DNA from 3 places in the Rhizobium sp. BK377 genome. Region 2 is predicted to be linked to each of the others. Evidence: predicted binding sites of a transcription regulator. Region 2 holds the regulator's gene; each other region holds the start of a gene.
The links. The regulator PhoB, encoded in region 2, activates phosphate uptake and scavenging genes when phosphate is short. The targets are predictions, from matches to a motif close to TGTCATNNANCTGTCAT.

Region 1: the regulator PhoB is predicted to act here: its motif matches at 8,858-8,874, upstream of ppk2 (polyphosphate kinase 2).
Region 3: the regulator PhoB is predicted to act here: its motif matches at 8,348-8,364, upstream of FHT92_RS20545 (DUF2794 domain-containing protein).

Annotation. Positions count from the first base shown of each region.
Region 1 covers NZ_JACIAC010000011.1:41,340-51,992, reverse strand. The annotation lists gene FHT92_RS28180 (ATP-binding protein) at 1-54, shown strand, start outside; gene FHT92_RS28175 (response regulator transcription factor) at 41-688, shown strand; gene FHT92_RS28170 (response regulator transcription factor) at 780-1,148, shown strand; gene FHT92_RS28165 (hypothetical protein) at 1,187-1,393, shown strand; gene FHT92_RS29705 (hypothetical protein) at 1,455-1,577, shown strand; gene uxuA (mannonate dehydratase) at 1,580-2,767, opposite strand; gene FHT92_RS28150 (GntR family transcriptional regulator) at 2,793-3,515, opposite strand; gene FHT92_RS28145 (extracellular solute-binding protein) at 3,754-4,929, shown strand; gene FHT92_RS28140 (ABC transporter ATP-binding protein) at 5,002-6,108, shown strand; gene FHT92_RS28135 (ABC transporter permease) at 6,105-6,989, shown strand; gene FHT92_RS28130 (ABC transporter permease) at 6,993-7,835, shown strand; gene ppk2 (polyphosphate kinase 2) at 7,899-8,807, opposite strand; gene murA (UDP-N-acetylglucosamine 1-carboxyvinyltransferase) at 8,932-10,254, opposite strand; gene FHT92_RS28115 (dihydrodipicolinate synthase family protein) at 10,617-10,653, opposite strand, start outside.
Region 2 covers NZ_JACIAC010000001.1:1,251,225-1,261,877, forward strand. The annotation lists gene FHT92_RS06210 (O-succinylhomoserine sulfhydrylase) at 1-749, shown strand, start outside; gene apaG (Co2+/Mg2+ efflux protein ApaG) at 995-1,387, shown strand; gene FHT92_RS06220 (Hsp33 family molecular chaperone) at 1,396-2,388, opposite strand; gene argF (ornithine carbamoyltransferase) at 2,480-3,397, opposite strand; gene FHT92_RS06230 (aspartate aminotransferase family protein) at 3,443-4,642, opposite strand; gene FHT92_RS06235 (GcrA family cell cycle regulator) at 5,068-5,598, shown strand; gene FHT92_RS06240 (pyrroline-5-carboxylate reductase) at 5,897-6,688, shown strand; gene phoB (phosphate regulon transcriptional regulator PhoB) at 6,887-7,570, opposite strand; gene phoU (phosphate signaling complex protein PhoU) at 7,701-8,414, opposite strand; gene pstB (phosphate ABC transporter ATP-binding protein PstB) at 8,459-9,274, opposite strand; gene pstA (phosphate ABC transporter permease PstA) at 9,289-10,611, opposite strand; gene pstC (phosphate ABC transporter permease subunit PstC) at 10,608-10,653, opposite strand, start outside.
Region 3 covers NZ_JACIAC010000005.1:183,473-194,125, reverse strand. The annotation lists gene ftsY (signal recognition particle-docking protein FtsY) at 1-10, shown strand, start outside; gene FHT92_RS20590 (septation protein A) at 71-715, shown strand; gene FHT92_RS20585 (DUF2585 domain-containing protein) at 712-1,299, shown strand; gene FHT92_RS20580 (DsbE family thiol:disulfide interchange protein) at 1,296-1,904, opposite strand; gene ccmD (heme exporter protein CcmD) at 1,901-2,071, opposite strand; gene FHT92_RS20570 (heme ABC transporter permease) at 2,074-2,835, opposite strand; gene ccmB (heme exporter protein CcmB) at 2,884-3,543, opposite strand; gene ccmA (heme ABC exporter ATP-binding protein CcmA) at 3,540-4,181, opposite strand; gene acnA (aconitate hydratase AcnA) at 4,443-7,133, shown strand; gene FHT92_RS20550 (DUF1223 domain-containing protein) at 7,373-8,113, shown strand; gene FHT92_RS20545 (DUF2794 domain-containing protein) at 8,387-8,788, shown strand; gene FHT92_RS20540 (GNAT family N-acetyltransferase) at 8,795-9,352, opposite strand; gene FHT92_RS20535 (Bax inhibitor-1/YccA family protein) at 9,463-10,191, opposite strand; gene FHT92_RS20530 (ABC transporter permease) at 10,371-10,653, opposite strand, start outside.

The sequences.
Region 1 (10,653 bases), on a different contig from region 2:
GGCGCCATTTTCGAAATGATCATACCGATCGAGGACGACCATGAAAGACACTAGCGCCGCATCGAAGGCAGCCTCGCAGTCCGCATCACCGATCGTCTATGTCGTCGATGACGACGAATCCATCCGCGAGTCGCTTGTCGATCTTTTCCGGTCGATCCAGATGGATGCCGCCTCCTTCGCGACCACAACCGCCTTTCTCGATACCGCAGACCTGCGCCGGCCGGGCTGCATTCTGCTCGATGTGCGCCTGCCAGGCCTGAGCGGGCTGGATTTCCAGCTTCATCTCGAACGGATCGGCAGCAGGATGCCGATCGTCTTCATGACCGGTTTCGGCGATATTCCGATGAGCGTGCGCGCGATGAAGGCCGGCGCTGTCGATTTCCTCACCAAGCCTTTCCGTGACCAGGATATCATCGATGCCGTCGGCGTCGCGATCGAAAAGGACATGACCCGCCGACGGGAAATGGCGGCAAGCGATGCCGTCGCCTCACTTGTCGATACGCTGACACCCCGCGAGCGGGAAGTGATGGCCGCCGTCGTCAAGGGTCTGATGAACAAGCAGATCGCCTACGACCTCGGCATCAGCGAAATTACTGTGAAGCTGCATCGTGGCAATGTGATGCGCAAGATGCAGGTCCGATCGGTGGCCGATCTGGTCCGCAAGGCGGAAATGTTGGAAGGCAGATAGTGGAACCTAGACCCTTGTATGGTACCGCGACACGGTTCCCAGCCATAATATAAGTCAACGAAATGCAAGAATAAGCAAGGCTACCAATCTCGTGTCACATATATCCACAATCGCGGTCGTCGACGATGACCAGGCCATCCGGGAGGCGCTTGACGATCTGATCCAGTCCTGCGGCTACCAGAGCAAGCTTTTTGCCTCTGCGGAAGAGTTTCTCGCCTTTGACGACAGGGCGGCAATCGACTGCATGCTGGTCGATGTTAAGATGCCTGGACTTAGCGGCATCGAACTGCAGGAGATCCTCAACCGCGAACCTGAAAAGCCGCCGATGATCTTCATGACCTCCTATCGTGACGAGAGGACCCGCATGGCCGCCATTGAAGGCGGTGCGCTGGCCTTTCTGGGCAAGCCGGTCGAATTCGATTCCCTCATCAACTATCTGGAATTGGCTCTAAAGCCATAAGGCTTAATCGTGTCGGCTGAGAAAGCGAGGTGAGCGCTATGATAAAGCTCAAGCGCCCAATTTTTATCAGCGTCGGGAAGAACATACTGATGGACGTGATCTTCTCCAACATCGTGGCCGGGGCGAATTACAAGTTTCACTGCGCGCTTCTGCGCCTGGGACCGGAGAATCCGATCTACGAATACCAGCCGGTCCGCGTTGCTGCGCCACGCCGCCCGGACGAAATCGGCCGGAACCATTTCTGATCGCCCCCTCTTCTGGCGCTAACCGGGTTCCCTCCCCGCCGGTCAGCGCATTTGCCGATCCATGGCTCTCAGAAAATACGGCAAACGTCCCTCGCAGGCCGCTGACAAGATTTTCGTACCTGCCGTCGATGCCGGACGGGCCGTCGAAGCGCTGCGGCAGCTTTCGACGGCAAGCCGGATCTGAAATCAGGCCGGCGGCGCGTCGAGCGCGTGCAGAATGCCGCGCAGCTCGGCAAGGCCGCGAAGGCGCCCGATTGCGGGATAGCCGGGCGTGACATTCTTCTGCAGGTCGTCGAGCATGCGGTGGCCATGATCCGAGCGGAAGACGATCGACTGGTCGGCGCTGCGGCGGCGGTCTTCGGCAACCAATTCCTTCAGCACGGCAACCATGTTCACGTCACCTTCGAGATGTGCGCTTTCATGGAAGGTACGTCCGTCGCCTTCGCGGGTCGTGGCGCGGAGGTGCGCGAAGTAGATGCGCGAGGCGAAACGCCGCGCAATCGCCGGCAGATCGTTGTCGGCGCGTACGCCGAGGCTGCCGGTGCAATAGCACATGCCGTTTGCGGCCGCCGGCACGGCATCGAACAGCGCTGCATAATCTTCAGCCGTCGATGCGATGCGCGGCAGGCCGAAAAGCGAGCGCGGCGGATCGTCCGGATGCAACGTCAGCTTTACGCCACGCGCTTCCGCGACAGGCACGACGGCTTCGAGGAATTCGACGAGATGCTGGCGAAGCTTCTTCGCATCGATGCCTTCATAGGCGATGAGCTTTTCGCGGAATGCCGGAATGGTCAGCGGCTCGGTCGTGGAGCCTGGTAGAGCCGAAGTGATAATGCGAGTAAGCTCGGCGATTTCCGCTTCCGTCATGCTTTCATAGACGACTTTCGCCCGTGCCCTATCCTCGTCGGAATATTCGGCTGCAGCGCTCGGCCGCTGCAGAACGAACAATTCGAAGGCGGCAAAACGCTCATGATCGAAACGCATTGCCGTGGCGCCGGTCGGCGTTACATAGTCGAGATCGGTGCGGGTCCAGTCGACGACGGGCATGAAATTATAGCAAACGATCGGAATGCCACAGGCGGCGACAGCTTCGAGGCTGGCAATCCAGGCCTCGATTTCGGCTTTCGCTTCCCCGCCCTTGCGCTTAACGGCATCAGGGATCGGGATGCTTTCGACGACGCTCCAGGTCAGTTGCGAACGGCCTGCCGGCGTGGTTTCGATCAGCGACTGACGCTCTCGTACTTCCGCCTTGGTCCAGGCGCGGCCGATCGGCACCTGATGCAGCGACGAAACAATGTTCGTTGCACCTGTCTGGCGCACCTCGTCCAGCGTGACAGGTGCCTCCGGCCCGAACCATCTCCAACCTTGCCGCATTTCGTCTGTCTCCTCTCTCGTTTTCTTAGCAGAAGTAGTCCGGAAACTGCGAGCGCAGCTCCGCCACGTCGGGTATGACGGCGCTTAAGTGATGAACCATGGCTTCGCGCGCTGCGGCGATATCGTGCGCCGCGATGGCGTCGCGGATCACCATGTGTTCGCGCACGACATTGTCCATGCGCCCGAGTACCGGCAGCGTCAGGCGCCGCGCCCGGTCGATCTGAACCTTCACGGCCTTGAGAATGGTCCAGATACCGGGATAACCGGCAATCTGCGCGATCGCCTCGTGAAAGGCTTCATCCTCTTCATGAAAGCCCGAGGCATTGCCGAGGGCTGCGTGCGTCTTCTGCCGGGCGATGATCGCATCGAGCCGCGTTATATCGCCCTCCGTTGCAATTTTGGCGGCCGTCTCGACCGTCGTTCCCTCGAGCGCCTTGCGCACAACGACTGCTTCCGGGATGGCCGAAACGGGCACGCGCGAAACCACCGTGCCGGACTGCGGATAGATGTCGACGAGCCCACCTTCGGAGAGCCTCAACAACGCCTCACGCACCGGCGTGCGGCTCACACCGAAATCCTCGGCGATCCGCTTTTCCTGCAACGCCGTGCCCGGCGGGATTTTCAGCGACACAATATCGGCATGTAGCCGCTCGTGGATCGCCGCCGCCGTCGTCACGCGGCGGATCTTTCCGCCGGCATCGCGCGGCGCCGGAAAGGCAAGGATTTCAGAGTCGGAGGCCTGCCGCATGCATGATCTCAAGACGTTGACACTTTCGTGCATACTAGTATATCAATTGAATTCTGTTGCCAAGCCATGCCGCGGAGGAGAACGCCGGCATGGCGCTGCACCCGGAGGAACGCTTCGAGCTGCGAGCATTCGGATGCGCCGGAAAACCGGGGCATCGAGGCATGAGACGTGCATCGCGATGCAAACGAGCGGCGCTCGGGGCAAAGGCCGGCACCGCGCAAAGGAGGAGGAGGACGGAATGAAGATCACACGCAGAACCTTCGTCGGCGGAGCTGCCGGCGTCGCCGCGGCCGGAATGCTGCCGCTTCGCGCTTTCGCTCAGGCAAAAGCGCCGGCAAGCCCGGTAACCATCACCATCGTCGATGTCGCCGGCAACTTGGCGCTGACGCAAGGCATGTTCGAGAACTACGCCAAGGCAAAGCCCGAATTCGTCGCCAGCTTTTCCTTCACCAAGGCGCCTGCTCCGGAACTGCCGGCCAAGATCCAGGCCCAGCAGGCTGCCGGCAAGGTCGATATCGATCTCGTGCTGACCGGCACCGACGCGCTTTCGGCCGGTGTCGACCAGGGTCTCTGGGTCGACCTGTCCAGCAAGAAGTCCGCCCTTCCAAATCTTGAAAGCATCCTGCAGCCACAGGCATTCAAGATGCAGGCACTTGCCAAGGACCAGGGTGTCGTCATCACCTATTACCCGTCCGGCCCGCTGATTGAATATATGCCGGACAAGGTAGCGACCCCGCCGAAGTCGGCGCAGGAACTGCTCGACTGGACGAAGCAGAACAAGAACAAGTTCCTCTATGCCCGCCCTGCAAACTCAGGCCCGGGCCGCACGCTGCTGATGGGCCTGCCCTACCTGCTCGGCGACAGCAATCCGCGCGACCCGGTCAACGGCTGGTCCAAGACCTGGGAATATCTGGCCGCGCTCGGCGAAAACATCGAATACTACCCGACCGGCACCGCCGTGGTCTTCAAGGAACTCGGCGAAGGTACGCGCGACATCGTCGCCACGACGACCGGTTGGGACATCAACCCTCGTGCCCTCGGCATCGTTCCTGAGGAAGCCAAGGTCGGCAAGCTCGAAGGCTTCCACTGGGTCACCGATGCGCATTATGCGGCGATCCCAAAGGGCGTCTCCGATGAGAAGGTCGGCGTTCTGCTGGACGTGCTGAACTTCATCTATCAGCCGCAGCAGCAAGCAATCGCCTATGATGCCGGCTACTTCTACCCAGGTCCGGCGGTAAAGGACGTCGCTCTCGAGATGGCGCCTGCAGAAAGCCAGGAAACCATCAAGGAATTCGGCCGGCCGGAATATGCCGACTGGATCGCCGGCAACCCGTTGGAAGTGCCGCTCGAGCCCAAGCAACTCGTCCAGGCCTTCCGCATATGGGACGAGAAGATCGGCGCCAAGAAGGGTTGATTGTTGGTGATCGAATTGAACCGGCGCCGGGTATCTCGGCGCCGGATTTCTAACGGCCATGATTGCCGATAAATGGAGATTGCATTGACTTTGCCGGTTCAAAACGCAGCAGCAGCGTCATCGCGGAAAAGTGCGCGCCTTGAGCTTGATGGCATCAAGCGGTCCTTCGGCGCTTATAATGCCCTCGATGGGATCGATCTCACCGTTGAACCTGGCGAATTCATCGCACTTCTCGGCCCTTCCGGCTGCGGCAAGTCCACGGCGCTGAACTGCATCGCCGGCCTGCTTGGCCTGTCCGGCGGCGAAATCCGCCTCGGCGGCAATCGCATCGACCAATTGGAGCCGGAAAAGCGCGGCTTCGGCATGGTCTTCCAGAGCTATGCCCTCTTCCCACACATGAGCGTGCGCAAGAATGTCGGCTTCGGCCTTGCGATGCAGGGCATTCGTGGTGCAGAGGCCGACAAGCGCGTCATCGATGCACTGGCGCTCGTGCGCCTCGAAAGCCAGGCAGACAAACTGCCCGGCCAGCTCTCAGGCGGCCAGCAGCAGCGAGTGGCCATTGCCCGCGCCATTGTCATCCGCCCGCCGATTGTCCTGATGGACGAGCCGCTCTCCAACCTCGACGCCAAGCTGCGCCTGGAAATGCGCGCCGAAATCCGCGGCATCCATGACCAGATCGGCTCGACGACCATCTACGTCACCCACGACCAGGACGAAGCTCTGTCGCTTGCCGACCGCATCGTTGTCATGAGCCAGGGCCATATCCAGCAGATCGGCACACCTCAGGATCTCTACCAGCGCCCGGTCAACCTCAACGTCGCTGATTTCATGGGCTTCCGCACCCGCATTCCCGGCCGCGTCGTCTCCGTTTCCGGCGACGAAGCAGAAATCGAAGCCGCTGGCGCGCGGCTGACCGGCACCATGCGCGATACATTGAGGGTCGGCGATGCCGCAATGCTTTCCGTGCGCCCGGAAGATCTGGTTGCCACCGACGGTAGCGGCATTCCCGTCATTGTCGCGAGCACCGAATATCGCGGCCGTGCCTTCTTCGGCATGGCCCGCTCAGCGGAGGGATCGGAGCTATATTTCCGCTCCGATGATGCGCTGCCACGCGGCTCTGCCACCACTCTGCAGCCGGTCGCAGGCCGCTCGCTTGTCTTCAAAGGGGTGCCCGCATGAACGGCGGTCCCTCACTGAAAACCCGGCTTGCCGCTCAAGGCCTTGATGGCACAACATTGCTTGTGTTGCCTGGGCTGATCTTCATGATCGCCCTCTTCATCTACCCCTTCGTCTACGGCGTTGCGGATTCGCTGATGCCGAAGGATGGCGGCGTCTGGTACGAGAACTACGCGAAGTTCTTCTCCGATCAGTTCCAATATGGCACCATCGCCAACACGATGTGGCTTGCCTTGCCGGTGACGATCGTCAACCTTGCCTTCGCAATCCCCGTCGCCTTCCGTGTCCGCCTGATGCGCCGCCAGCGGCTGCTGACGACGATCCTCGTGCTGCCGATCACTCTCGGCACGGTCTTCGTCGCCGATGGCCTTTTGACCTATCTCGGCCCGCGCGGCTGGTTCAATCAGACGCTCATCCTTTTCGGAATTCTGGAATCGCCGATCAAGCTCACCAACAACTACTGGGGCGTTTTCGCCTCGCTGCTGATCACCGGCTTCCCCTTCGCCTTCCTGCTGACGCTCTCCTACATTACTGGCATCGACCCGGCGATCGAACAGGCCGCAGCAACCCTCGGCGCCAATCCGCGGCAGCGCTTCATACGCGTGTTCCTGCCGCTCCTGGTACCCGGCCTTGCCGTGACCTTTTGCTTGTCCTTCGTCCAGGCTTTTGCAGTCTTCCCCTCAGCCGTCCTGCTCGGCGCGCCGGCCGGTCCGACGCGCGTTATCTCAATTGCCGCCTATCAGGCCGCCTTCGAGCAATACGACCATTCCTACGGCACAGCGATCGCCCTGATCATGGGCATGGTCGAACTCATTGTCGTCGTCGCCGTTCTTGGCGCACGTTCCTTCTTCTACCGCGGCCCGGCCGGCGGCACGAAAGGTTGAGCCATGATCCGTGACCAGGGCCTTACCTCGAAGATCTGGCGCATCGCCGTCTGGGCGCTTGCCACCCTTTTCGTCCTCAATCTGCTGGCGGTCATCGCAGCCGTCATCCTCAATTCCTTTGCGACGCGCTGGCTCGGCACTTGGCTGCCGCGCGGCTGGACCGACCGCTGGTATTTCAGCGCCTGGAGTGAGTTTCAGCTCTCCAACGTTCTAATCGTCACTTTCGAGATGGTCTTCGTCGTCGTCATCATTTCAGGCATCCTCGGCGTGATGACCGCCTACGCACTCGCGCGGCGCGACTTTCCCGGTAAGCGCGCCATCATCCTGCTCTTCCTGCTGCCGTTGCTGATCCCGCCGCTCACCTATGGCATTCCGCTGGCGACCGTGCTGTACCAGCTCGGCCTCGGCGGTACCTTCTGGGGCGTGGTGCTGATCAACCTCGTGCCGTCCTTCCCCTTCGTCGTGCTGGTCATGATCCCCTTCATCGAGCAGATCGACCCGCGTATCGAAGCAGCCGCCCGTGTCTTCGGCGCCGGCACCACCAGCCTCTTTATCCGCATTCTGCTGCCGCTCCTGCTGCCCGGCATGCTGGCAGCACTTCTCCTCGTCCTGGTGCGCACGCTCGCCATGTTCGAGCTGACTTTCCTGATCGCGGGACCGCAGACTCAGACGCTCGTCGTTTCACTCTATTATGCTGTCTTTGCTTCAGGCGTGCGCGCCGGCCAGTCGATCGACGCGATGGCAGTGGTCTATATGGTGACGACACTCTTCTGGCTCGTCATTGCGCTGCAATTCGTCAATCCGACACAGATCGTCGCTCGCGCCAAACAGCAATCGGCGCATTGAGGCCCTCCAACGGGAAGGCCCCTTGCGGATGCTGCTGCCGGAACCCGGCAGCAGCATCCTTAATCAATAAACTTCAGGAACATGCATTTCCGGCGGAACCGCGACGCGGTGATAATCGTCGTGACGCACGCGCTCGGGCAGCACGATTGCTTCCTTCGGAACGTCCTCATAAGGAACCTGGGTCAGGAGATGTGCGATGCAGTTGAGGCGTGCCCGCTTCTTGTCCACGGCCTGGACGACCCACCACGGAGCTTCCGGAATATGAGTGCGGTCCAGCATCTCTTCCTTGGCCTTGGTATACTCTTCCCAGTGGACACGGCTCTGCAGGTCCATCGGCGACAGCTTCCACTGCTTCAGGGGATCGTGAATGCGCATGTTGAAGCGGAATTCCTGCTCCTCGTCGGTAATCGAGAACCAGTACTTGATGAGAATGATGCCGGAGCGGACCAGCATGCGCTCGAATTCCGGCACGGAGCGAAAGAACTCTTCAAGTTCGTCCTTTGTGCAGAAGCCCATGACGCGCTCGACACCTGCACGATTGTACCAGCTGCGGTCGAAGAGCACCATTTCGCCTGCCGACGGCAGGTGCGGCGTATAGCGTTGGAAATACCACTGATTCCGCTCGCGTTCGGTTGGTGCCGGAAGCGCCACGACGCGGCAGACGCGCGGATTGAGACGTTGAGTCACGCGCTTGATCGCACCGCCCTTGCCGGCGGAGTCGCGGCCCTCGAAAAGCACGACGACCTTGAGCTTCTTGTATTGAACCCAGTCCTGAAGGCGGACGAGCTCATGCTGCAGGCGGAAGAGTTCGCGGAAATAGAGCTTGCGGTCGAGCGTCTGTTCCGCCGGGCCGGACATCCCTTCGGCAACAAGCTCATCGAGTCGGTCCTCCTCCATCTGCATTTCCAGCTCCTCATCGAAGCTGTCGGCAATCTCGTTCTTGATACGGTCGAGCTGAGTGTTTTCGATCATGGCACGCTCCCTTCAATCTGCTCGATAAAGCACGTTCTCGCCATAGCTATATGACAGAGTTGCGACGATCGAAAATTTGCTTTGGCAAAACGCAAATCACAGCGTCTGAAGCCGATAGAACGGCTTAAGCCTCGCGCGGCGGCACGCGGGTGATGCGCGCGCCGAGTGCATTCAGGCGTTCTTCGATCCGCTCATAGCCGCGTTCAATCTGCTGGGCATTGTTGATGACGCTAGTACCCTCAGCGCACATCGCGGCGATCAGCATCGCCATGCCGGCTCGGATATCGGGGCTCTCCACCTGCGCGGCGCGAAGCTTGGAAGGACCGGCGACGATCGCACGATGCGGGTCGCAGAGCACGATGCGGGCGCCCATCGCGATCAGCTTGTCGACGAAGAACATTCGGCTTTCGAACATCTTCTCGAACATCAGCACCACGCCGTCGCATTGCGAGGCGGTGACGATGGCAATCGACATCGTATCAGCGGGGAATGCGGGCCAGGGCTGATCCTCGATCTTTGGAATATGCCCGCCGAAATCCGGCTGGATCTTCATCTCCTGCCCTGCCGGCACCACGACATCATCGCCTTCGATACGGCAGCGGATGCCGAGACGCTCGAAGGTCATCAGTGTCGAACGCAGATGCTCCACGCCCGCTCGGCGGATAACGATCTCGGAACCGGTGACGGCAGCCAGGCCGATCAACGAACCGACCTCGTTGTGGTCAGGCCCGACACGGTGCGACGTGCTGCCAAATGGCTGGCCGCCGTGGATGGTCATCGTATTGGTTCCGATACCCTCGATTTTCGCGCCCATCGCGATGAGGAAATGCGCGAGATCCTGAACATGCGGTTCGGATGCGCAGTTGCGCAGGATCGTCTTGCCTTCGGCAGCGACAGCCGCACAGAGCGCGTTTTCAGTCGCCGTGACCGAGGGTTCGTCGAGGAACACGTCCGCACCACGCAAATACTTTGCGCGAAAGCTGTAGGAGCCGTTGACACTGATCTCGGCGCCAAGCTGCTCCAATGCAAGGAAGTGAGTATCGACGCGGCGGCGGCCGATGACATCACCGCCCGGCGGCGGCAAGGTGATTTCACCACAGCGCGCCAGCATCGGGCCGGCAAGCAGGATGGACGCGCGAATACGTGCGCAGAGGCCGGGATCGAGATCGGCCGGCTTCAGGTCGCTTGCTTCGATCTGAAGTTCGTTGCGGCCGAGCCAGCGTGCCTTGGCGCCGACAGATTGGATCAGCTCGACCAGTGCTTCGACATCGCGGATGCGCGGCACATTTGTCAAATGCACGAGTTTATCGGTCAGCAGCGAGGCGGCGATGATCGGCAGGGCAGCGTTCTTGTTGCCGCTCGGTTGGATCTCGCCGGCAAGACGATGGCCGCCTTCAACAATGTATTGAATCCGCTCATGCGGCTGTGCCTGTGCCACTCTGGTCATCCTTGTTCGATTCGATTTCTTGGGAGGATATCTGCGTTGTCATTGTGACATCGAGGTGTCACCCATTGAGGAGTGCGACTGTTTTTAACGTTGCCCTGTCTGAACTGCCAGATGCAAGTCCACAGAACAAAGCCCGTTAGGCGGCGCTGCCGGTCGCAGTTCGCAGAAGAGTCAATCGGCGGGAGAATCGCTGCTGAAGGGGCTGAACGTCGTCCTGAACGGCACTTTCCCTCATAGGCGATTGCCGCGGCCAGGCGGACCGAACTTCAGGCCGCCGGCAACATCGTTGCCACTGTATGCGGATAGAAGCTGGACCGGCATTCTGACAGGGAACCCTTCTATGTCGCGGCGTGCCAGCTCCCTCAGAAAACTGCGCGCGGATCAAGCCGCGCAAGACGG
Region 2 (10,653 bases):
AGACTAAGGTATTCTTCCTGGAAAGCCCGACCAATCCGACGCTGGAAGTGATCGATATCGCCGGTGTCGCCAAGCTCGCCAACCAGATCGGTGCAAAGGTCGTCGTCGACAACGTGTTTGCGACGCCGCTCTTCCAGAAGCCGCTGGAACTCGGCGCCCATATCGTCGTCTATTCCGCGACCAAGCATATTGACGGCCAGGGCCGCTGCCTTGGCGGCGTGGTTCTCTCCGACAAGGAATGGATCGACGAGAACCTGCACGACTATTTCCGTCATACCGGCCCGGCGATGTCGCCGTTCAATGCCTGGACGCTGTTGAAGGGCATCGAGACGCTGCCGCTGCGCGTCAAGCAACAGACGCAGAATGCGGCAAAGATCGCCGATTTCCTGGCCGATCAGGGCAAGGTGGCCAAGGTCATCTATCCCGGCCGCAAGGACCATCCGCAGGCCGATATCATCGCCAAGCAGATGTCGGGCGGTTCGACGCTTGTCTGCTTCGAGCTGAAGGGCGGCAAGGAAGCGGCCTTCGCGCTGCAGAACGCGCTCGATATCGTGAAGATCTCCAACAATCTCGGCGACTCCAAGAGCCTGATCACCCATCCGGCGACGACCACGCACAAGAACCTGACGGACGAGGCGCGCGCCGAACTCGGCATCTCGCCGGGTACGGTACGTTTCTCGGCTGGCATCGAAGACACGGATGATCTCGTCGAGGATTTTGCCCGCGCGCTGTCGAAGGTTTCGGCCTGATCTTCTCAATATCGGCTCTGAAAATCGAGATCGATTTTCAGAGCCGATGCGTGCGCTTCAAGTGTAAAGCGCCAAGGATCACGCCGCGACCGCGGCATTTGCCTTGAAATTAACACCGAGAGTTAGGCTTAATGAACGAAAGGCCGCGCAGCTGGGAGTGGCGGGGCGATGATCACTGTACCATTTCTTGACGGATGGGGCCTCTTATAAGATACGGGTAACTTATCTTGACTAAGGTGTAAGGCATGTATCGCGCCCTCACACGAGACATCGAAGTGGTTGTCGAACCCTTTTATCTGGAGGAGCAATCCGATCCGGACGACGATCGTTATGTCTGGGGTTATCGCGTCGTCATCGCCAACAACTCCGACATAGCCGTGCGTCTCGTCAACCGCTACTGGAATATTACCGACCAGAACGGGCAGATCGACGAGGTCAGCGGCCCGGGTGTCGTCGGCGAGCAGCCGCGGCTGCAGCCGGGAGACACCTACGAATATTCATCGGGCTGCCCGCTGGATACGCCATCCGGCCTGATGTTCGGCCACTACCAGATGGAAACGGACGAAGGCGAGATGTTCGATGTCGAGATACCCGCCTTCTCCTTGGATTCACCCGGCCTGCTGCGCGTACTCAATTAGGGCCTTGATCATTCCGCCGCCGCAACTTCCTGCACCGGGAAACGATAGGTCGTGGAGCAGAATTCGCAGGTCACGGCGATCTCGCCGTTTTCCTGGCTCTCCTCGATCTCCTCGGCGCTGAAACCCTTCAACACGCCGCCGATCTTTTCGCGCGAACAGCTGCAGCGATCGAAGACCGCCCGCGGATCGTAGACACGCACGCCGCGCTCGTGGAAGAGGCGGAAGAGCAGGCGTTCCGTGCCGACCTGCGGATCGGTCAGTTCGTCGGCATCGACCGTTTCAACGAGCGAACGGGCTTCCGTCCAGGCATCATCCTCAACATGCGCGCCTTCACGCGTATCGCCATCGCCGCCGTGAAGATCGGGCTGACGCATGCGCTCCGGCGCTTCCGGCAGGAACTGGGCGACGAGGCCCCCTGCCCGCCAGCGGTGACGGGGCTTGCCGTTCTCGTCGCGGTCGAAGAGTTCGGCGGCGGCAAGGCGCACACGTGTCGGGATCTGCTCCGACTGACGGAAATAGACACCGGCAATATCTTCCAGCGAGGTACCGTCAAGCGCGACAATGCCCTGATAAGGCTGGCTGAACTTGCCCTGATCGATGGTGAAGGCCAGCACGCCCTTGCCGAGAAGCTGTTCCGGCTCGGTTTCGCCTGCCGCAATCGCCCTGTCGAGCAAGGCCTGATCGAAGCGGGCATAGGCCCGGACATTTTCCGGCGTCGAAAAATCGGCGACCAGGAGATCGACGGGACCGTCGCTTTTGGTCTGGACCGTGAATTTGCCCTCGAACTTCAGCGAAGTGCCGAGAAGCACCGTGAGCACGACCACCTCCGCCAGAAGGCGGGCGACGGGCGTGGGGTAATGATGGCGTTCGAGGATTGAATCCAGCATCGGGCCGAGCTGGACGGCGCGACCGCGCACATCCAGCCCTTCCACCTGGAAGGGGACGACGTGATCATCGCCGGCGAAATCGAACTCGCCGAGAGCGGCGGCAGCTTCTGCCATGGCTTTCACTCCTGTTTTGTCAGAGCAGCCGGCCAGCGTACCGGCTGCTTGCGCAGCCGCGAGTTTTGGACTCGCGACATCCGATTATGGTTCAGATCGCGCCCAGGCACCAAGCAAGAATCGACTTCTGCGCATGAAGACGGTTTTCCGCTTCATCGAAGACCACGGACTGCGGGCCATCGATCACCTCGTCCGTCACCTCCTCACCGCGATGAGCGGGAAGGCAATGCATGAACAATGCGTCTTTGCCGGCCTGCGCCATCAAATGCGCATTGACCTGATAAGGCTGGAAGACATTGTGACCGCGAGCCCGATGTTCCTGATTCATGGAGACCCAGGTATCGGTCACCACGCAATCGACGCCGGCGACCGCACGGTCGGCATCATGGTAAAGCATGATTTCGGCGCCCTCATTGCGGGCCCAGTTCAGATAGTGATCCTTCGGCTCGGAACCAAGGGGTACGGCCATGTTCATGCGATAGCCGAAGCGGGCAGCCCCTTCGACCAGCGAATGCAGCACGTTGTTGCCGTCGCCCGTCCAGGCGATCGTCTTGCCCTTGATCGGGCCGCGATGCTCTTCGAAGGTCATGATATCGGCCATGATCTGGCAGGGATGGGTATCGTCCGTCAGCGCATTGATGACAGGCACCGTGGCATGCTCGGCGAGCTCCAGCATCCGGCTGTGCTCGGTCGTGCGGATCATGATCGCATCGACATAGCGGGACAAAACCTTGGCGGTGTCGCCGATCGTCTCGGCGCGCCCGAGCTGCATTTCCGTACCCGACAGGAACAGCGTCTCGCCGCCGAGCTGGCGCATGCCGACATCGAAGGAGACGCGGGTTCGCGTGGACGGCTTCTCGAAGATCATGGCGAGCATCTTGCCGGCGAGCGGCTTGTCGGCGGAACCCGCCTTGAAAGCCTGCTTTCGCAGCTTGGCATCCTCCATGATGGTTCTGAGGTCGGATGCGGTGACTGCGGAGAGATCGAGGAAGTGTTTGGGGGAAGCCATTGTTCGTTACCTGCTACGCCCGCCAGCGGGCGGGGCATTGTCCTATCAAGCGGTCTTCTTGACCTTGGCGGCACGGATGCTTTCGGCGGCGCGTTCGAGACGGGAAATCCCCTCGCGCGCCTCCTCCGCGGTTACGACCAGCGGCGGCAGCAGACGGATGACATTATCGCCTGCCGGGATCGCCAGAAGGTGTGCAGCGCGAATTTCCTTCAGCAGCTCGGCCGAGGGAATGGCAGCCTTGATGCCGAGCAGCAGGCCTTCGCCCCTGATGTCTTCGATCACATCGGGATAGCGATCCTTGAGCGAGGCAAGGCCCTGGCGGAAGACGAGGGTGACATCGCGCACGTGCTGCAGGAAGCCGTCAGCCAGGATGACATCGAGGACCGCGTTGCCGACAGCCATGGCCAGCGGATTGCCGCCATAGGTGGAACCATGCGTGCCGGCCTTCATGCCCGAGGCTGCTTCTGCCGTCGCCAGGCAGGCGCCAAGCGGGAAGCCGCCGCCGATGCCCTTGGCAACGGCCATGATGTCGGGCGTTATACCCGACCATTCATGGGCGAAGAGCTTGCCGGTACGGCCGACGCCGGTCTGGACTTCGTCGAGGATGAGGAGCAGGCCGTGCTCGTCGCAGAGCTGGCGGAGCGCCCTCATGAATTCAGGCGTCGCCGGGCGGACACCGCCCTCACCCTGCACAGGCTCGATGAGGATGCCGGCCGTCTTGTCGGTAATCGCGGCGCGTACGGCCTCGATATCGCCGAAGGGAACCTGATCGAAGCCCGGGGTCTTCGGGCCGAAACCTTCGAGATACTTCTCCTGACCGCCGGCGGCGATGGTTGCAAGCGTGCGGCCGTGGAAGGCGCCTTCGAAAGTAATGATGTGGAAGCGCTCCGGGTGGCCCTTGGAGAACTGGTAGCGGCGCGCAGTCTTGATGGCGCATTCGAGAGCCTCGGCGCCGGAATTGGTGAAAAACACCTTGTCGGCGAAAGTAGCATCCGTCAGGCGCTTGGCAAGCTTCTCCTGGCCAGGCACTTCATAGATATTGGAGAGATGCCAGACCTTGTCGGCCTGATCCTTGAGGGCGGCCACGACATGCGGATTGCCATGCCCCACGGAGGTGACGGCAACGCCTGCGCCGAAATCCAGATATCGCTCGCCGGTTTCGGTGATCAGCCAGACGCCTTCACCTCGCTCGAACCGCAACGGGGCACGAGAATAGGTATCATAAAGCGGCGAGGCTTCAGCCATGGCGCGAACTCCTGCAACAGGTTATGGGGCACCGGACTCCGGCTAAGAAAACCAGGCCCGAAAAATCAAAAATGCCGCCTTTCGGCGGCAGGGAGCACTATTTACTTTTCGCACTGCAATGTCAACAAAACTGAGGATTTAGCGCATGCGTCAAGCCTCAAATCGGACTTTCAGGTCTATCAACAGCTAATGTTGCAGAAATGACTCTCTCGGGAAGCAAGTTGGGGAAAACCCCGAATTCGGATTCATCGGATTCGTGCGACTCTTGTCACAGAGTCAGGCTCACACTAGGTTAAAGTTCAATTACTAGACTGCATGCGGCGGAACTAGTCACCAAAATTGATCAGGCGTTTCTTGCTTCGGAAACTTTCGAGGCAACGGTGAGGGATTCTGCCATCACCAACGCGAAAGGTGGAGACAGGGCAATGAACTGGACAGACGAGCGTGTCGAGAAGCTCAAGAAGCTTTGGTCGGAGGGGCTGAGCGCCAGCCAGATCGCAGCGCAGCTTGGCGGTGTGAGTAGAAACGCCGTTATCGGCAAGGTTCACCGGCTCAGTCTTCCCGGCCGCGCCAAGGCCGGCGGCACGGCAACCGCGGCGCGCGCACCGAAGCGCACGACCTCGGCGCCCCGCGCCCCGAACTATGCATCTCGCATCGCTACCCGCACCGTAACGCGCCAGCAGGGCGCGACGATGCTGAAGGAAGAGATCGAGATCGAAACCGCCGAGGAAATGGAATATGTGCCGGCCAAAAATGTGGTCGTGCCGATTTCGCGCCGCCTCGGCCTGACGGAACTGACGGAGCGCACCTGCAAGTGGCCGGTCGGCGATCCGATGAAGGATGACTTCTATTTTTGCGGTTGCGACTCTACGGACTCGTCGCCCTACTGCAGCTACCATCAGCGCCTCGCCTACCAGCCGGTGAGCGAGCGCCGCAAGGCTGTCCGGGTCGGCTGACCCGCGATTTTCCAACAGTTGCAACGTATCATTGCCCCTCCTCGCCGATGCGCGGAGGGGTGATTTTTTGCCGGCATAGGGCTGGAAACGGCTCGTGGCCACGACTGTCTGCCGGAGGCTGATCCTTGCCGGCCGTACACCATGCCGGAAGATGCGAAAGTTATGCGGCCAACGCCGCCAATGCGTTTCAGCCCTCAACAGGCATGGAATGGTGGTGATGGCACTGTAACGCGATTTTCTGATACAGATGCAGTATTCTCGTCGAGCAGCACGGCGCAACAGTCGGTCAGGGGTGCCAATGGAGATCGATCCAAAGCGGATGACAATCGGGTTCGTCGGGACGGGCACGATTACCGAGGCCGTCGTCACCGGACTGGGCAAGACAGCTTTTTGCGACACGCCGATCGTGCTGTCCCCGCGTGGCGCAAGCGTCGCAGGCCGCCTCGCGGCGGCAAACCGGAATGTGTCGATCGCTTTGGGCAACCAGGATGTTCTCGACCGATCCGATCTCGTATTCATGGCCGTGAGGCCGCAAATTGCCGAGGAGGTCATCCGCTCGCTCCGATTTCGGCCGGACCACCATGTCATCAGCTTTGTCGCGGCCACGCCAATCGATCAACTGCTGGCGTGGATCGATCAGCCCGTTCACCACCTAAGCCTGGCAATTCCACTTCCGTTCGTCGCAGATCTCCAAGGGGCGACCGCGATCTACCCGCCCGACGAGGTTTCCCACACCCTCTTTTCGGCGCTCGGAACGGCGATCCAGGTTGAAGACAAGCAGGAGTTCGAACTTCTCGCGGTGGCCAGCTGCCTGATGGCCACCTATTTCGGCATTCTGGACGCGACGTCGAGCTGGCTGCAGAGCCAGGGGCTCTCGAGACCAGCTGGCGACGCCTACCTCCGTCAATTGTTTTCCGGCCTCGCCCATGCTGCCCGCTTAAAACCTGTCGCGAGTTTCGATGAACTCATCGGCGAGCATTCGACCAAGGGCGGATTGAATGAACAGGTGCTCGAAGACTTTCGCGAGTTCGGCGGCACGGCGGCTCTGCAGAAGGCTCTTGATCGGATTCTTGCACGCATCCGTCTGTAGAAGGCAGATCCTCTCGAAGTTCGCTTTTCCGGCGACTGGTGTCGGCTCTTCATGAGAAGCTGGGCTTCGTCGAGACAGGTCACTTCAAGTTCGACGGACAGGGCGAGCCTACTCATCGCCGTATCTTGAGTAGGCACCAGATAAGCAAACGGGCCGCCCGGCAAGCGAGCGACCCGTCTGGACCTCCGATCACTCGGATTAAGCTTCCATGGAATATCCCGCGCCGCGGACGGTGCGGATGACATCCTGCATGTTGGAGAAGTTCAGCGCCTTGCGCAGGCGACCGACATGGACGTCGACGGTGCGTTCGTCCACGTAGATATCGTGGCCCCAGACGCCGTCGAGCAGCTGCGAGCGGGAAAAGACCCTGCCCGGCGACGACATCAGGAATTCCAGCAGGCGGAACTCGGTCGGGCCGAGGCGGACTTCGCGGCTCTTGCGATGAACGCGATGCGTTTCGCGGTCGAGCTCGATATCGCCACACTTCAGAACCGTGGAGAGAACTTCCGGGCGGGCGCGGCGCAGCATCGCTCTGACGCGGGCAACGAGTTCCGGCGTGGAGAAGGGCTTGACGACATAATCGTCCGCGCCGGTCGAAAGACCGCGAACACGCTCGCTCTCTTCACCGCGCGCCGTCAGCATGATGATCGGCAGACGCTCGGTTTCCGGCCGCATGCGCAGCCGGCGGCAAAGCTCGATACCGGAAACGCCCGGCAGCATCCAATCCAGGATGAGCAGGTCCGGCGTGCGTTCCTGAAGCCGGATTTCGGCCTCGTCGCCACGGAGGATCGTGTCCACCTCGAAACCTTCGGCTTCGAGGTTGTAGCGGAGAAGCACGCTTAGCGCCTCCTCATCTTCAACAACTGCAACTCTTGGGATCATGCGTGTCAGTCTCCTAATGCACGATCCTTAAACCGGGGGTGATTTAAGCAAGGGATCATGCAGGAACTCGGAATGGGCTGCGACCCTCGCGCGCCCCAGCGCGGGGCGCGCAAGCATCGGCAGTTCAGGATTACTCCGTCACCGCACCAACGGTGTTGGAGCTGTCGTCCTTCGGACGCTCGCCCTCCGGCTGGGCGCCGGTCGCCATGTAATAGATCGTCTCGGCGATGTTGGTCGCATGGTCGCCGATACGTTCGATGTTCTTGGCGCAGAAGAGAAGGTGCGTGCAGCTCGTGATGTTGCGCGGATCTTCCATCATGTAGGTCAGGAGTTCGCGGAACAGCGAGGTGTACATGGCGTCGATCTCGTCGTCGCGCTCGCGGATGGACTTGGCCTTGTCAGCGGAGCGCGTCGTATAGACGTCGAGCACTTCCTTGAGCTGGACCAGCGCCAGTTCGGACAGATGCTCGAGACCGCGGGCGAGCTTGCGCGGAACGCCGGTGCTCTGGACCGCGATGACGCGCTTTGCCGTGTTCTTGCCGAGATCGCCGACGCGCTCGAGGTCGGCGGCGATGCGGATCGAGCCCATGATCTCGCGAAGGTCGGAGGCCATCGGCTGACGGCGGGCGATCGTCACGATCGCCTTGTCGTTGATCTCGCGCTCGGTGTGATCGAGGATCACATCGTCGGAAATGACCTTTTGAGCGAGCGCGGTGTCACCGTTGACCAGCGCGCGGACGGCCTCGCCGACCATCTGTTCGGCAAGACCACCCATCTCGGAGATGCGCCGGGACAGGAACTTCAGATCGTCGTCATAGGCGGAAAAAATATGTGTCGATGCCATGGGGCTTTGTCCTCGAAAATCGGAAAGGCTTCACACCGCCAAAATCAGCCGAACCGGCCCATGATATAGTCCTGGGTGCGCGAATCGTCCGGATTGGTGAACATCTTGTCGGTATCGTTTTCCTCGACCAGGTTGCCGAGGTGGAACATGGCCGTGCGCTGCGACACGCGTGCGGCCTGTTGCATGGAATGCGTCACGATGACGATGGTGTAGTTTTCACGCAGCTCGTGGATCAGCTCTTCGACCTTGGCGGTCGCGATAGGGTCGAGTGCCGAGCAGGGCTCGTCCATCAGGATGACTTCGGGGCTGACGGCAACGGCGCGTGCGATGCACAGACGCTGCTGCTGACCGCCGGAAAGGCCGGTGCCGGATTCGTGCACGCGATCCTTGACCTCATTCCAGAGGCCGGCGCGCTGCAGGCTCGACTCGACGATTTGGTCGAGGTCGGCCTTCGACTTGGCCAGGCCATGGATGCGCGGGCCGTAGGAGACGTTTTCATAGATCGACTTCGGGAACGGGTTCGGCTTCTGGAACACCATGCCGACACGGGCGCGGAGCTCGACGACGTCGATGTCAGGATCGTAGATGTCCTCACCGTCGAGCGAGATCTTGCCGGTGACGCGGCAGCCGTCGATCGTGTCGTTCATACGGTTCAGCGACCGCAGGAAGGTGGACTTGCCGCAGCCGGACGGGCCGATCAAGGCAGTCACGGTGTTTTCCCGGATGTTCAGATTGACATCGAAAAGCGCGCGCTTGTCACCGTAATAAACGGAGACATCCTGACCGATCATCTTATACGGGACGTTGCTCATTTTCTGGTCCAGCGCCTTCTCAACTGCTGCTTCCGTCAACATGTTCATGATCTTTACTCCGTTTACCAGCGGCGCTCAAAGCGACGACGCAAGAGGATGGCTCCGATATTCATGACGATGAGGAACAGGAGCAGGACGATAATGGCACCCGAGGTTCTCTCCACGAACGCGCGCTCGGCTTCATTGGCCCACATGTAGACCTGAACCGGAAGTGCGGTGGAAGGATCGAGCGGCGTGGTCGGCGCCTGGGCGACGAAGGCGACCATGCCGATCAGGAGCAGCGGCGCGGTTTCGCCGAGTGCGTGGGCAAGGCCGATGATCGTGCCGGTCAGGATGCCGGGCATGGCGAGCGGCAGCACATGGTGGAACACCATCTGCATCTTCGAAGCGCCGAGGCCCAGCGCTGCCGAGCGGATCGACGGCGGCACGGCGCGCAGAGCAGCGCGGGTGGCGATGATGATCGTCGGCAGCGTCATCAGGGTCAGCACCAGGCCGCCGACCAGCGATGCCGAACGCGGCAGGCCGGCGAAGTTGATGAAGACCGACAGGCCGAGCAGACCGTAGACGATCGACGGGACGGCGGCGAGATTGTTGATGTTGACCTCGATCAGGTCCGTCAACTTGTTCTTCGGCGCGAATTCCTCGAGGTAGATCGAGGCGGCAACGCCGATCGGCAACGAAAGGACGAGAACGATCAGCATCAGATAGAGCGAGCCGATGAGGGCGACGCCGAGGCCTGCAGCTTCCGGACGGCTGGAATTGCCGTTGACGAAGAGGCCGGTGTTGAACTGCTTGTGAAGAGCGCCGCTCGCCTTCAGCTCGTTCATCCAGGTAACCTGCTTGTCATTGACCTTGCGGTTCTTCTCATCGACCGAGAGATCGATCTGGCCTTTGTTGGCGCTGTCGACATTGGCATCGGCAAGTACCGTAACATCGACCGTCTTGCCGATGATGGAGGGGTCGGCCACGACCATGTCGCGCAGCTGGATCGGCGCACTCTTCGAAATCATCGCGGACGCGTCACGCACATCCGGACGGCTCGAAGGGTTGACGCCGAGCTGCTTGACGATCGCGTCACGCAACAGAACCGGATAGTTGGCGGCGACCAGAACCGAAGGATCGGTCGCACGCTTGTTGTCGGGATCGATTGTCTTTTCGGAAAACTCGATCGGCAGCGTGATCGCGGTCTGCTGGAACGCGGTGTAGCCTTTGCCGATCACCGTCCACAGCAGGATGAACAGAAAGATCAGGCCGAATGCGATAGCGGCGATACCATAGGCCTGGAAGCGGCGCTCGGCGGCATAGCGGCGCTTGATGCCGATGTCGCGGCGCGCAGGCGCCTTGGAAACGGCGACGCCGGCTACGGGGGAAACAATATTCGTCATTCGTACTGCTCCCGGTATTTGCGCACGATGTAGAGCGCGTAG
Region 3 (10,653 bases), on a different contig from region 2:
CAGCCAATGATGCCACAGATTAGCCGTTGATGGCTTGCATGCATTGCAAAAAAAGCAGGTTTGAAGAAGCATGACGACTGAAAGCGATATTACTCCCAGCGCCGCAGACCGGCATCATCCGCTTCTGAAACTGGCGCTGGAACTCGGGCCGCTTCTGGTCTTTTTCTTTGCCAATCTGCGTGGTGAATGGCTCGTCGCCCGTTTTCCGGCGTTGGCTGAGCTCGGCGGTCCCCTCTTCGTGGCGACAGGGCTGTTCATGGGCGCAACCATTCTCTCGCTGGTGGTTTCCAAGATCATGCTTGGCCATCTGCCGATCATGCCGTTCGTTTCGGGGATCGTCGTGCTGATCTTCGGCTCGCTGTCGATCTGGCTGCAGAATGAAACCTTCATCAAAATGAAGCCGACAATCGTCAACGCGCTTTTCGGCTTTACCCTGCTTGGCGGTCTCGCCTTCGGCAAGTCTTTACTCGGCTATGTCTTCAACGCCGCCTTCCAGCTCGATGCCGAAGGCTGGCGCAAGCTGACGATCCGATGGGGCATCTTCTTCCTGTTCCTCGCAGTACTGAACGAGGTGGTCTGGCGCAATTTCTCGGATAATTTCTGGATCGCCTTCAAGGTCTGGGGCACGATGCCGATCACCATTATCTTCACCATGGCGCAGATGCCGCTGGTGCTGAAGCACAGCATTTCCACCGAGGCTGAAAGCGAGAAGTGACTGCTATCGAGAGCGCCGACCGAGCGCGGCATCAGATCTTCTGGTTTTCTGCCTGTCTTGCGGTGCTGGTCGTCCAGATCGTTGCCGAATATCTGATGGGCCGGGTGCCGATCTGCACTTGCGGCTACATCAAGCTGTGGGAAGGAACGGTCAATTCCAGCGGCAATTCCCAACATCTGTCCGACTGGTATACGCCATCGCATATCATCCACGGCTTCCTGTTCTACGGGCTGGCGCATCTCGTGCTTCGCGGCAAGCCGTTTGCGGCGCGCCTGCTGTTGGCTGTTCTCATCGAATCCGGCTGGGAGCTTCTGGAAAATTCTCCCCTGATCATCGATCGCTACCGCACGGCGACGATCTCGCTCGACTATTACGGCGACAGCATCATCAATTCGGCGATGGACGCGATCTTCATGGCGGTCGGCTTCTTCTTCGCCTCGAGAGCGCCCGTGGCGGTTACGGTTGCCATTGCCATCTTCTTCGAGATTTTCACCGGTTACGTTATCCGGGACAATCTGACGCTGAATGTGCTGATGCTGATCTGGCCTGTCGAGGCGATCAAGATCTGGCAGGGCGGAGTTTAGGAAGCCGGCTTGCCGAGCGCTTTTTCCATTGCTGGAAAAAGACCCTCCTTCAGGCTAGTGTCGTCGAAGGGGCCAACACGCTTGTAGATGATCGTCCCATCGGACGAGACGAGATAGCTTTCCGGAATGCCGTAGACGCCCCAGTCGATCGCCGCCTTGCCGTCCGGATCGACGCCGATGGCGTGATAGGGATTGCCGAGCTCACCGAGGAAACGCAGGGCGTTCTCGTTCTTGTCCTTATAGTTGATCGCGACGATGTTCAGCCGCCCGTCCTCGGCAAGCTGCTTGAGAAGGGGATGTTCATCGCGGCAGGGAATGCACCAGGAGGCGAAGACATTGACGAGGGTGAGCTTGCCCTTGACCGCTTCATCCGTCAGTGCCGGCAGATTGGAGCCTTCGAGTGGCGGCAGGTTCAGCGATGGCGCCTTGGTGCCGATCAAGGCGGAGGGGATTTCGGCGATATTCTTGCCATGGAAATCCTGGTCGTAGAGCATTTTCGCTGCCGTCGCGGCAATGCCACCGAAGACGACAAGCGGGATCAGGGCAAAAACATAGCGGCTGAAGCCGCGGCTTTTCGGCCTGTTGTCTTGCTGAGCTTCAGTCATTCGCTATCCTTCAGCCGGGCGGAACGGCGTCTGATGCCGGCGGCTTCGAGCGCGGCCAATTCCTTTTGACGCGCGCGTCCGTCAGACCAGGTCCAGAGTGTTGCCGCAATCGTTACCAGAGCGGCGAAACCGTAGGAGCCGTAGACATAGAAAGCGTAATTGCCCATCGCTATTCTTCCCGGCTCGCCATGCGGGCGGCCATACGGCGCTGGGAGGCGATACGGCGGCGCCAGATCTCGTTTCTCATCGCCATCAGATGCAGCGTGAAGAAGAGCAGGGTGAAGGCGATTGCCATGATCAGCAGCGGGCGCAGGAATTCCGGATCGATCGCCGGTCCATCGAGGCGCAGGACGCTTGCCGATTGATGCAGCGTGTTCCACCAGTCGACTGAGAACTTGATGATTGGGATATTGACGAAGCCGACAAGGATCAGGATGGCCGTAACGCGCGCAGCCCTGGATGGATCGTCCATGGCGCGGTTCAGCGCGATCAGGCCGAGATACATCAGGAAGAGAATGAAGACGGAAGTAAGCCGCGCGTCCCAGACCCACCATGTGCCCCACATAGGCTTGCCCCAGAGCGAGCCGGTGACGAGCGCAAGCAGGGTGAAGGCGGCGCCGAGCGGAGCTGCAGCCTTGGCCGAAACATCTGCCAGCGGATGGCGCCAGACGAGCGTACCGATCGCCGAAATGCTCATGATCGTATAGCACATCATGGAGAGCCAGGCGGCGGGCACATGCACATACATAATGCGAACCGTCTCGCCCTGCTGGTAGTCGCCCTCGGTCGAGAAGCTCAGATAGAGGCCGATGATAAAACAGAGGGCCGTGATGCCGGCCAGCCATGGAATGACGCGCGATGCCAGTGCCAGAAACCGCGTCGGGTTGGCGAGATCGCTGAATTTGCTGATGGCAAGGCTCGTTTCGCTCATATCCGCTTCCTTACCTTGATCTGCCCGGAGCCGCAATCGAAGCACCGATCAATCCGCCGTGTTTCTCAGCGCAAGGGCTGCTGCCGCCGGACCGATGACGGCGAAGAAGAGCGTCAGGGCAATGAGGATCAGAAATGGCGGCAGGAAGGGCGACGGTCCCACGACCGCTGCATAGGTGGCGCTGACGCCGAAGATCAGCACCGGGATCGTCAGCGGCAGGATGAGTACCGAGACCAGCAGGCCGCCACGCGGCAGTGCTACGGCAACGGCTGCACCGACAGCGCCAATGAAGGTGATCGCCGGCGAGCCGACAAGGAGCGTCAGCATGGTCGCGCCGATCGCCGTTTCGTTCATATTCATGAAGAGGCCGAGCAATGGGGAGGCGATGACGAGCGGCAGGCTGGTCGCCGTCCAGTGCGCGGCACATTTGATGAGCACAGTCAGCACCAGCGGCGTTTCCTGCATCAGCATCAAATCGAGCGAACCGTCGTCACGCTCCGCCTGGAACAGGCGGTCAAGCCCGAGCAGGGCAGCGAGCAGCGCGCCGATCCAGACGATAGCCGGCCCGATGCGTGAGAGAAGCGCAAGATCGGGTCCGACACCGAAGGGAATGACTGCGACGACCGTCAGGAAGAAGAGTATGCCGATCAGCGCGCCGCCGCCGGCGCGAATGGAGAGTCTCAGGTCGCGCAGGAAAAGGGCGATCATCCCCACACCCCCTGCTCCACCCCGGTGAAACCGGTCATTCTCAGTTCCCTGGTCTCTTTCAACCCAAGAGGCTGATGCGTCGCGGCGACGACAATCCCGCCTTCCCTGAGATGCATTTCGATCAATTCCGTAAACAACCTGTCCGCACTTGCATCCAGCGCGGCAGTCGGTTCGTCCAGGATCCAGACCGGGCGATGCGCGACCAGAAGCTTGGCGAAGGCGAAGCGCCGCTGTTGGCCGGCCGAGAGGTAGCCGAAGGGCAGGTGGGTGATGCCGGGCAGGCCGACGGCTTCGGCGGCTTCCTCAGTGCTCAGGCCGGCTTTTCCAGGTCCAAGGAAGGACCTCCAGAAATCCAAATTCTCCGCAACTGTAAGTTCAGTCTTCATGGCATTACGATGGCCAAGGTAGTGGCTGGCTACGGCTGCCGGATGCCTCTCGGCATCGACCGAATCGGAGACTGTGACAGAGCCTTTTTCCGGCCGCAAAAGACCGGCGATAACGCGCAATAAAGTGGACTTTCCCGATCCGTTTTTACCCGTCAGAATCAGGGCTTCGCCGGCCTGCAAGCTAAAGGAAACGTTAACGAAAATCAGATCCTCACCGCGCCGGGCTGCCAGATTTTCAGCGGTGAGATGCATGCATCGGTTCTTTCTTCATTGGCACCATCGGCAAGCTCAAAAAATGTCCGATTTTGACCTTTGTCGCTATGGCAAGTCTTTACGAAATTATCTATAAGACCTGCAACCACGCCAGCGGTCGGCGTGAATTTCATCCTTGCGCCGAACTTGGGGTTTTCTCCTCACGTGCGGACAGCGGAAATGGCCGTACCCGCATCCTGATGTGCATTAAGTGCATAGGCGTTCGCACGACTGTGTTGGCTATCAGAAACGGGGTCTCTCGTGTCTAAATCTCTTGACAGTTTCAATTGTCGGTCCACGCTTTCCGTCGGTGGAAAGGACTACGTCTACTACAGCCTGCCGAAGGCTGAGGCAAACGGCCTGCCCGGCGTGTCGAAGCTCCCCTATTCGATGAAGGTGCTGCTGGAAAACCTGCTGCGCTTCGAAGATGGTCAGTCGGTTACCAAGGAGCACATCCTTGCTGTCGCCGAATGGCTGAACAATAAGGGCGCCGTCGAGAACGAAATCGCCTATCGCCCGGCGCGCGTGCTGATGCAGGACTTCACCGGCGTTCCCGCCGTCGTTGACCTTGCTGCAATGCGCGACGCGATGGTTTCCCTCGGTGGCGATCCGGAAAAGATCAACCCGCTCGTTCCCGTCGACCTCGTCATCGACCACTCCGTCATCGTCGACGAATTCGGCACGCCGCAGGCTTTCGCCAAGAACGTCGAGCTGGAATATCAGCGCAACGGTGAGCGTTACCGCTTCCTGAAGTGGGGCCAGCAGGCATTCAAGAACTTCCGCGTCGTTCCTCCGGGCACCGGCATCTGTCACCAGGTCAATCTCGAATATCTCGGCCAGACCGTCTGGACGAAGGAAGAGGATGGCGAAACGATCGCCTATCCGGACACCTGCGTCGGGACGGATTCGCACACGACGATGATCAACGGCCTCGGCGTTCTCGGTTGGGGCGTTGGCGGTATCGAAGCTGAAGCCGCCATGCTCGGCCAGCCGGTTTCGATGCTTCTGCCTGAGGTCATCGGCTTCAAGTTGACCGGCAAGCTGAAGGAAGGCGTCACCGCGACCGATCTCGTTCTGACCGTCGTGCAGATGCTGCGCAAGAAGGGCGTCGTCTCCAAGTTCGTCGAATTCTTCGGTCCGGGCATGGATAACATGCCGCTCGCGGACCGCGCGACGATCGGCAACATGGGTCCGGAATACGGCGCGACCTGCGGCTTCTTCCCGGTCGACGGCGAAACCATAAACTACCTGACCATGTCCGGCCGCACACATGACCGGATCGCGCTCGTCGAAGCCTATTCGAAGGCTCAGGGCATGTGGCGCGAAGGTGACGGTTCCGACCTCGTCTTCACCGACACGCTGGAACTCGACCTCGGCGACGTCGTCCCGTCGATGGCCGGCCCGAAGCGTCCGGAAGGCCGCATCGCGCTCGAAAACATCGCCTCCGGTTTCGCCGGCTCGATGGATGCCGACTACAAGAAGCCCGGCCAGCTTTCGAACCGCTATGCGGTCGAAGGCACGGATTTCGATCTCGGCCATGGTGACGTGGCGATTGCCGCCATCACCTCCTGCACCAACACCTCTAACCCATCGGTGCTGATCGCCGCCGGCCTTCTTGCCCGCAACGCTGTTGCCAAGGGTTTGAAGACCAAGCCTTGGGTCAAGACCTCCCTTGCTCCGGGATCGCAAGTCGTCGGCGAATATCTCGCCAAGTCCGGCCTGCAGGCCGACCTCGACAAGCTCGGCTTCAACCTCGTCGGCTTCGGCTGCACGACCTGCATCGGCAATTCCGGTCCGTTGCCGGCGCCGATCTCCAAGACGATCAACGATAAGGGTCTCATCGTTTCCGGCGTTCTCTCGGGCAACCGCAACTTCGAAGGCCGTATCTCGCCGGACGTCCAGGCGAACTATCTCGCTTCGCCGCCGCTCGTCGTCGCCTATGCTCTTGCCGGTACGGTTCAGAAGGATCTGACCAAGGAGCCGATTGGCGAAGACCAGAATGGCAAGCCGGTTTATCTCAAGGATATCTGGCCGACTTCAAAGGAAGTTCAGGAATTCATCCTGAAGTACGTCACCCGCGAACTCTACGAAACAAAGTACGCTGACGTCTTCAAGGGTGACGAAAACTGGCAGGCCGTTCAGGTTCCCCCCGGCCAGACCTATGCCTGGGACGACGAGTCAACCTATGTCCAGAACCCCCCGTACTTCGTCGGCATGGGCAAGAAGGGCACCGGCGTTTCCGATATCAAAGGCGCCCGTGTTCTCGGTCTCTTCGGCGACAAGATCACCACCGACCACATTTCTCCGGCCGGTTCGATCAAGGCCGCGTCGCCGGCAGGCGCCTACCTGCTTGGCCATGATGTTGCGGTTGCCGACTTCAACCAGTACGGAACGCGCCGCGGCAACCACGAAGTCATGATGCGCGGCACCTTCGCCAATATCCGCATCCGTAACTTCATGCTCGGTGCGAACGGCAAGGAAGGTGGCTACACCATCCACTACCCGTCCAAGGAAGAGACCTCGATCTACGATGCGGCCATGCAGTACAAGGCCGAGGGCGTTCCACTCGTTATCTTCGCGGGCGTGGAATATGGCAATGGCTCCTCGCGTGACTGGGCTGCGAAGGGCACGAACCTGCTCGGCGTCAAGGCAGTCATCGCCCAGAGCTTCGAGCGTATTCATCGTTCTAACCTGGTCGGTATGGGCGTCATTCCCTTCGTCTTCGAAGAGGGCACGACCTGGCAGAGCCTCGACCTGAAGGGCGACGAACTCGTCACCATCGAAGGTCTTGAGAATATCAAGCCGCGCGAAAGGAAGATCGCCAAGATCACCTATGCCGACGGCACGGTGAAGGACGTTCCACTGCTGTCGCGCGTGGATACGCTCGATGAGGTGGTCTACCTGAACAATGGCGGCATCCTGCAGACCGTTCTGCGCGATCTCGCAGCCTGATTGTTAAGATATTTGCCTGATGATAATGGCCGCCGGGAAGCAGTTTCCCGGCGGTTTTTCTTTGCGGAAAACGGGCGCTGTTTCACTGCTCACGATGATGTGTCTCGGTCGCCCCTGCTCCGGCTCCGTCTCACCCCTTCGTGACTTTCCGTTTGGACCCGGAACGATTATTCGTACGTTCATATCTCGGAGCCGGCGGTTCAGGACCGCTGCCGGTCCTGGAAAAGAGGTGCTGGTGAATGCCCCCGCGTTTTATGATCCCGCTGATCGCCGGACTTGCTTTCGCAGGTCCGCTCTTGGCTGCAGACGGTACGCCGAAAGGCGTCGTTGAGCTGTTCACATCGCAAGGCTGCTCCTCCTGTCCGCCGGCCGATGCCGCATTTCGCAAGCTCGTCAGCCAGGGCAACGTCATCGCGCTCGCCTATCATGTCGATTACTGGAATTATCTCGGCTGGGCCGACACGCTGAGCTCAAAGGAAAATACCGCGCGGCAGTACGGCTATGCCCGCATGATGGGCCGCAGCAACGTCTATACGCCGCAGGCAATCGTCAATGGCCGTGACCATCTCGCAGGCGCCGACCTCGCCGGCATCAACGGCAAGATAAACGGCTATGCCGATGAGGGCAAAGGCCTGGTCGTGCCTGTCAGCGCCCGCATGCGCGGCGATGAGTTGGAGATCAAGCTGGGCGCCGGCCAGGGCAAGGCCAATGTGGTCATCGTCTATTTCGACAAGGAAAAAACGATCAATGTCGAGAAGGGCGAAAACAGCGGCCAGAAGATTTCCTACCTGCACAGTGTGACCGATGTGGAGACCGTCGGGATGTGGGATGGAAAGGCTACGACCATCACTCTGCCGGCCAGCGTGATGGAAAAACCGGATCTCGAGGGATCTGCGATTCTCTTGCAATCTGTGACCGATAACGGCGATCCGGGAGCGATCCTCGGCGCAACGGTTGTCATGGCAGGGAAAAATATTTAATGATTTCAGCCGCTTACGGAAGAACGCCAGGCGGCCCGGCCAAGCGTATTCGGGGCTGGGGTTAAGGTCGATACGCTCCGCCGGGCCCTTTGGCGCGCTGGCGCCAAACTGGAGCCTATAGTTCTCTTGGAAATGAGGCGCTGTTTTGACTGAAATGCGGCACGGCGGAGAAAGGCGGTTTCGTCCCCAGAATGACAGCCCTTTCCCTTGCAATTTGCCGCGGCTCGGGCAAACTGTCACTCTCCTGTCACATGTGGAGGCCTTGGGATTCTGATGACAGATACGCCGGATTTGCGACGCGGCGAAAGCCGCTCCGTCGACAATAGCTCTTCAACCGTCGTTGATCTCAAGGAATACAAACAGAATAAAGACCCGGTACCGGTGACATTTCACCGGCGGGAACTCGACCAGATTCTATGGATTTACGGTCGCATGGTGGGTGAGGGCGAGTGGAAAGACTATGCCATCGACCACACCAAGGAGAAGGCGGTGTTCTCCGTCTTCAAGCGCTCAGGCGAAATGCCGCTCTTCCGCATCGAGAAGAATCCAAAGCTTGCCGCCAAACAGGGCGCTTATTCGGTCGTAAACGTCAATGGCATGATCCTGAAGCGCGGCCACGAACTCGGTCCGGTGCTGAAAGTTTTCAATAAGACGCTGAAGCTCGTCGACAAGTAGGCAAAATCATCCCTTGAACAGCGTGCCTGGATAGCCATCAGGATCGGGATGGGTTTCCGTTCCTTGGCCGAGTGCGCGCTGCATCAGCATCGTATCCAACCAGCGGCCATGCTTGTAGCCGGCACCTTTCATCAGACCGATCTCTTCGAAACCCAGCGAACGGTGGAGGGCAATCGAAGCAGAGCTTGCACCGCCGATGACAGCGGTCATCTGGCGGAAGCCCGAGACGGTGCAGCGCGAAATCAGTTCTCCAAGGAGCAGCTTGCCGATGCCCTTACCTCGCGCGCCCGTACCCAGATAAATCGAATCCTCGACCAGCCAGCGATAGGCCGGACGGGTCCGGAATGCCGATGCGTAGGCATAGCCAAGCAGCGTTCCGTCTTCGGCTGTTGCGGCGATGTAGGGATAGCCCTGCTTGCAAATAGCGGAGTAGCGAGCCGACATTTCCGTCTCGGCCGGCGGCACGATCTCGTAGCTCGAAGTGCCGTTCAGCACGGATTCGCGATAGATTTCAGTGATGGCGGGAAGATCGGAAGGAACGGCGTCGCGCAGGAGAGGGAGCATTTCAGATCGATCGGCACGGTTGGATGAAGGTCTATGTTGAAGCACTCCGGCGAACAGCCTGCAACAAAAAAGGCGGCCGAAGCCGCCTTTCGTGTTTCAGTACAGACTGCTTATTTGCGGTTGCCAATGAACTGCAGCAGGAACATGAAGAGGTTGATGAAGTCGAGGTAGAGCGTCAACGCGCCCATAATGGCCTTGCGGCCTGCGACGTCATAACCGTCTGCTTCATAATACATTTCCTTGATCCGCTGGGTATCGTAGGCGGTCAGGCCTGCGAAGATCAGCACACCGATCACGGAGATCGCGAACTGAAGGGCGGACGAAGCCAGGAAGATGTTGACCAGCGAAGCGATGATCAGGCCGAAGAGACCCATGATCAGGAACGAACCCATCGCCGACAGATCACGCTTGGTCGTGTAGCCGAAGAGCGACAGCGCGCCGAAGGAGGCGGCCGTCACGAAGAAAGTCTGCGTGATGCTCGATTGCGTGTAGATCAGGAAGATCGACGACAGCGAGAGACCGACCAGTGCAGCATAGATCCAGAAGGTTGTCTGAGCCGCAGCCACGCTCATGCGGTTGATGCGGAAGCTCAGGAAGAAGACCGCCGCAAGAGGCGCAAGGATCACGACCCAGCGCAGGGGCGACTGGTACAGGACTTGGCCGAACTGGGTGAGCTGGCCGTCCTGGACGGCGAAGGTGAATGCGAAATAGGCGGCCAAACCAGTGATCGCCAGACCCAGCGCCATCAGGTTGTAGACCTTGAGCATATAAGCGCGGAGGCCTTGATCAATCACTTCGCCGGTTTGTGCGCGGCTTTGGTAGTTACGAAGGTCAGCCATAGTTTCCTCTTACAAGCTCCGATGGAAATACGGTGTCGGGTTCACGACCCGGGCGCCGCTGCGGAGCTCCAGCATGCCTGCTGACAATATGAGGCTTTCGCCCTTTTCAAACAAGGCCCTTGCAATCAGCCATTCGGTTAAATCGCCGTAAGGTGAAGGGATTTGAGCCTCTCGCCCTTTTATAGCTCGCGTAAAACGGGTGCTGCCTTCTGTCCCAAAATGCGCCAAGTGCCAATGAGGCCAATGCCAACGGTCAGTACGAGGGCTGTAGCGAGGGTGAGACCGGCGACATCGGGCATGAAGCTGGAGGGCAGGTGCATGATGCGGCTGACGATGAACCAGGCGGCCACGCCGCCGGCAAAGAGCGCGAAAATGGCGGTGGCGACACCGAGGATGAGATATTCATAGCTGAAGGCACGGATCAGCATGATCCTCGTCGCGCCAAGCGTTTTCAGTACCACC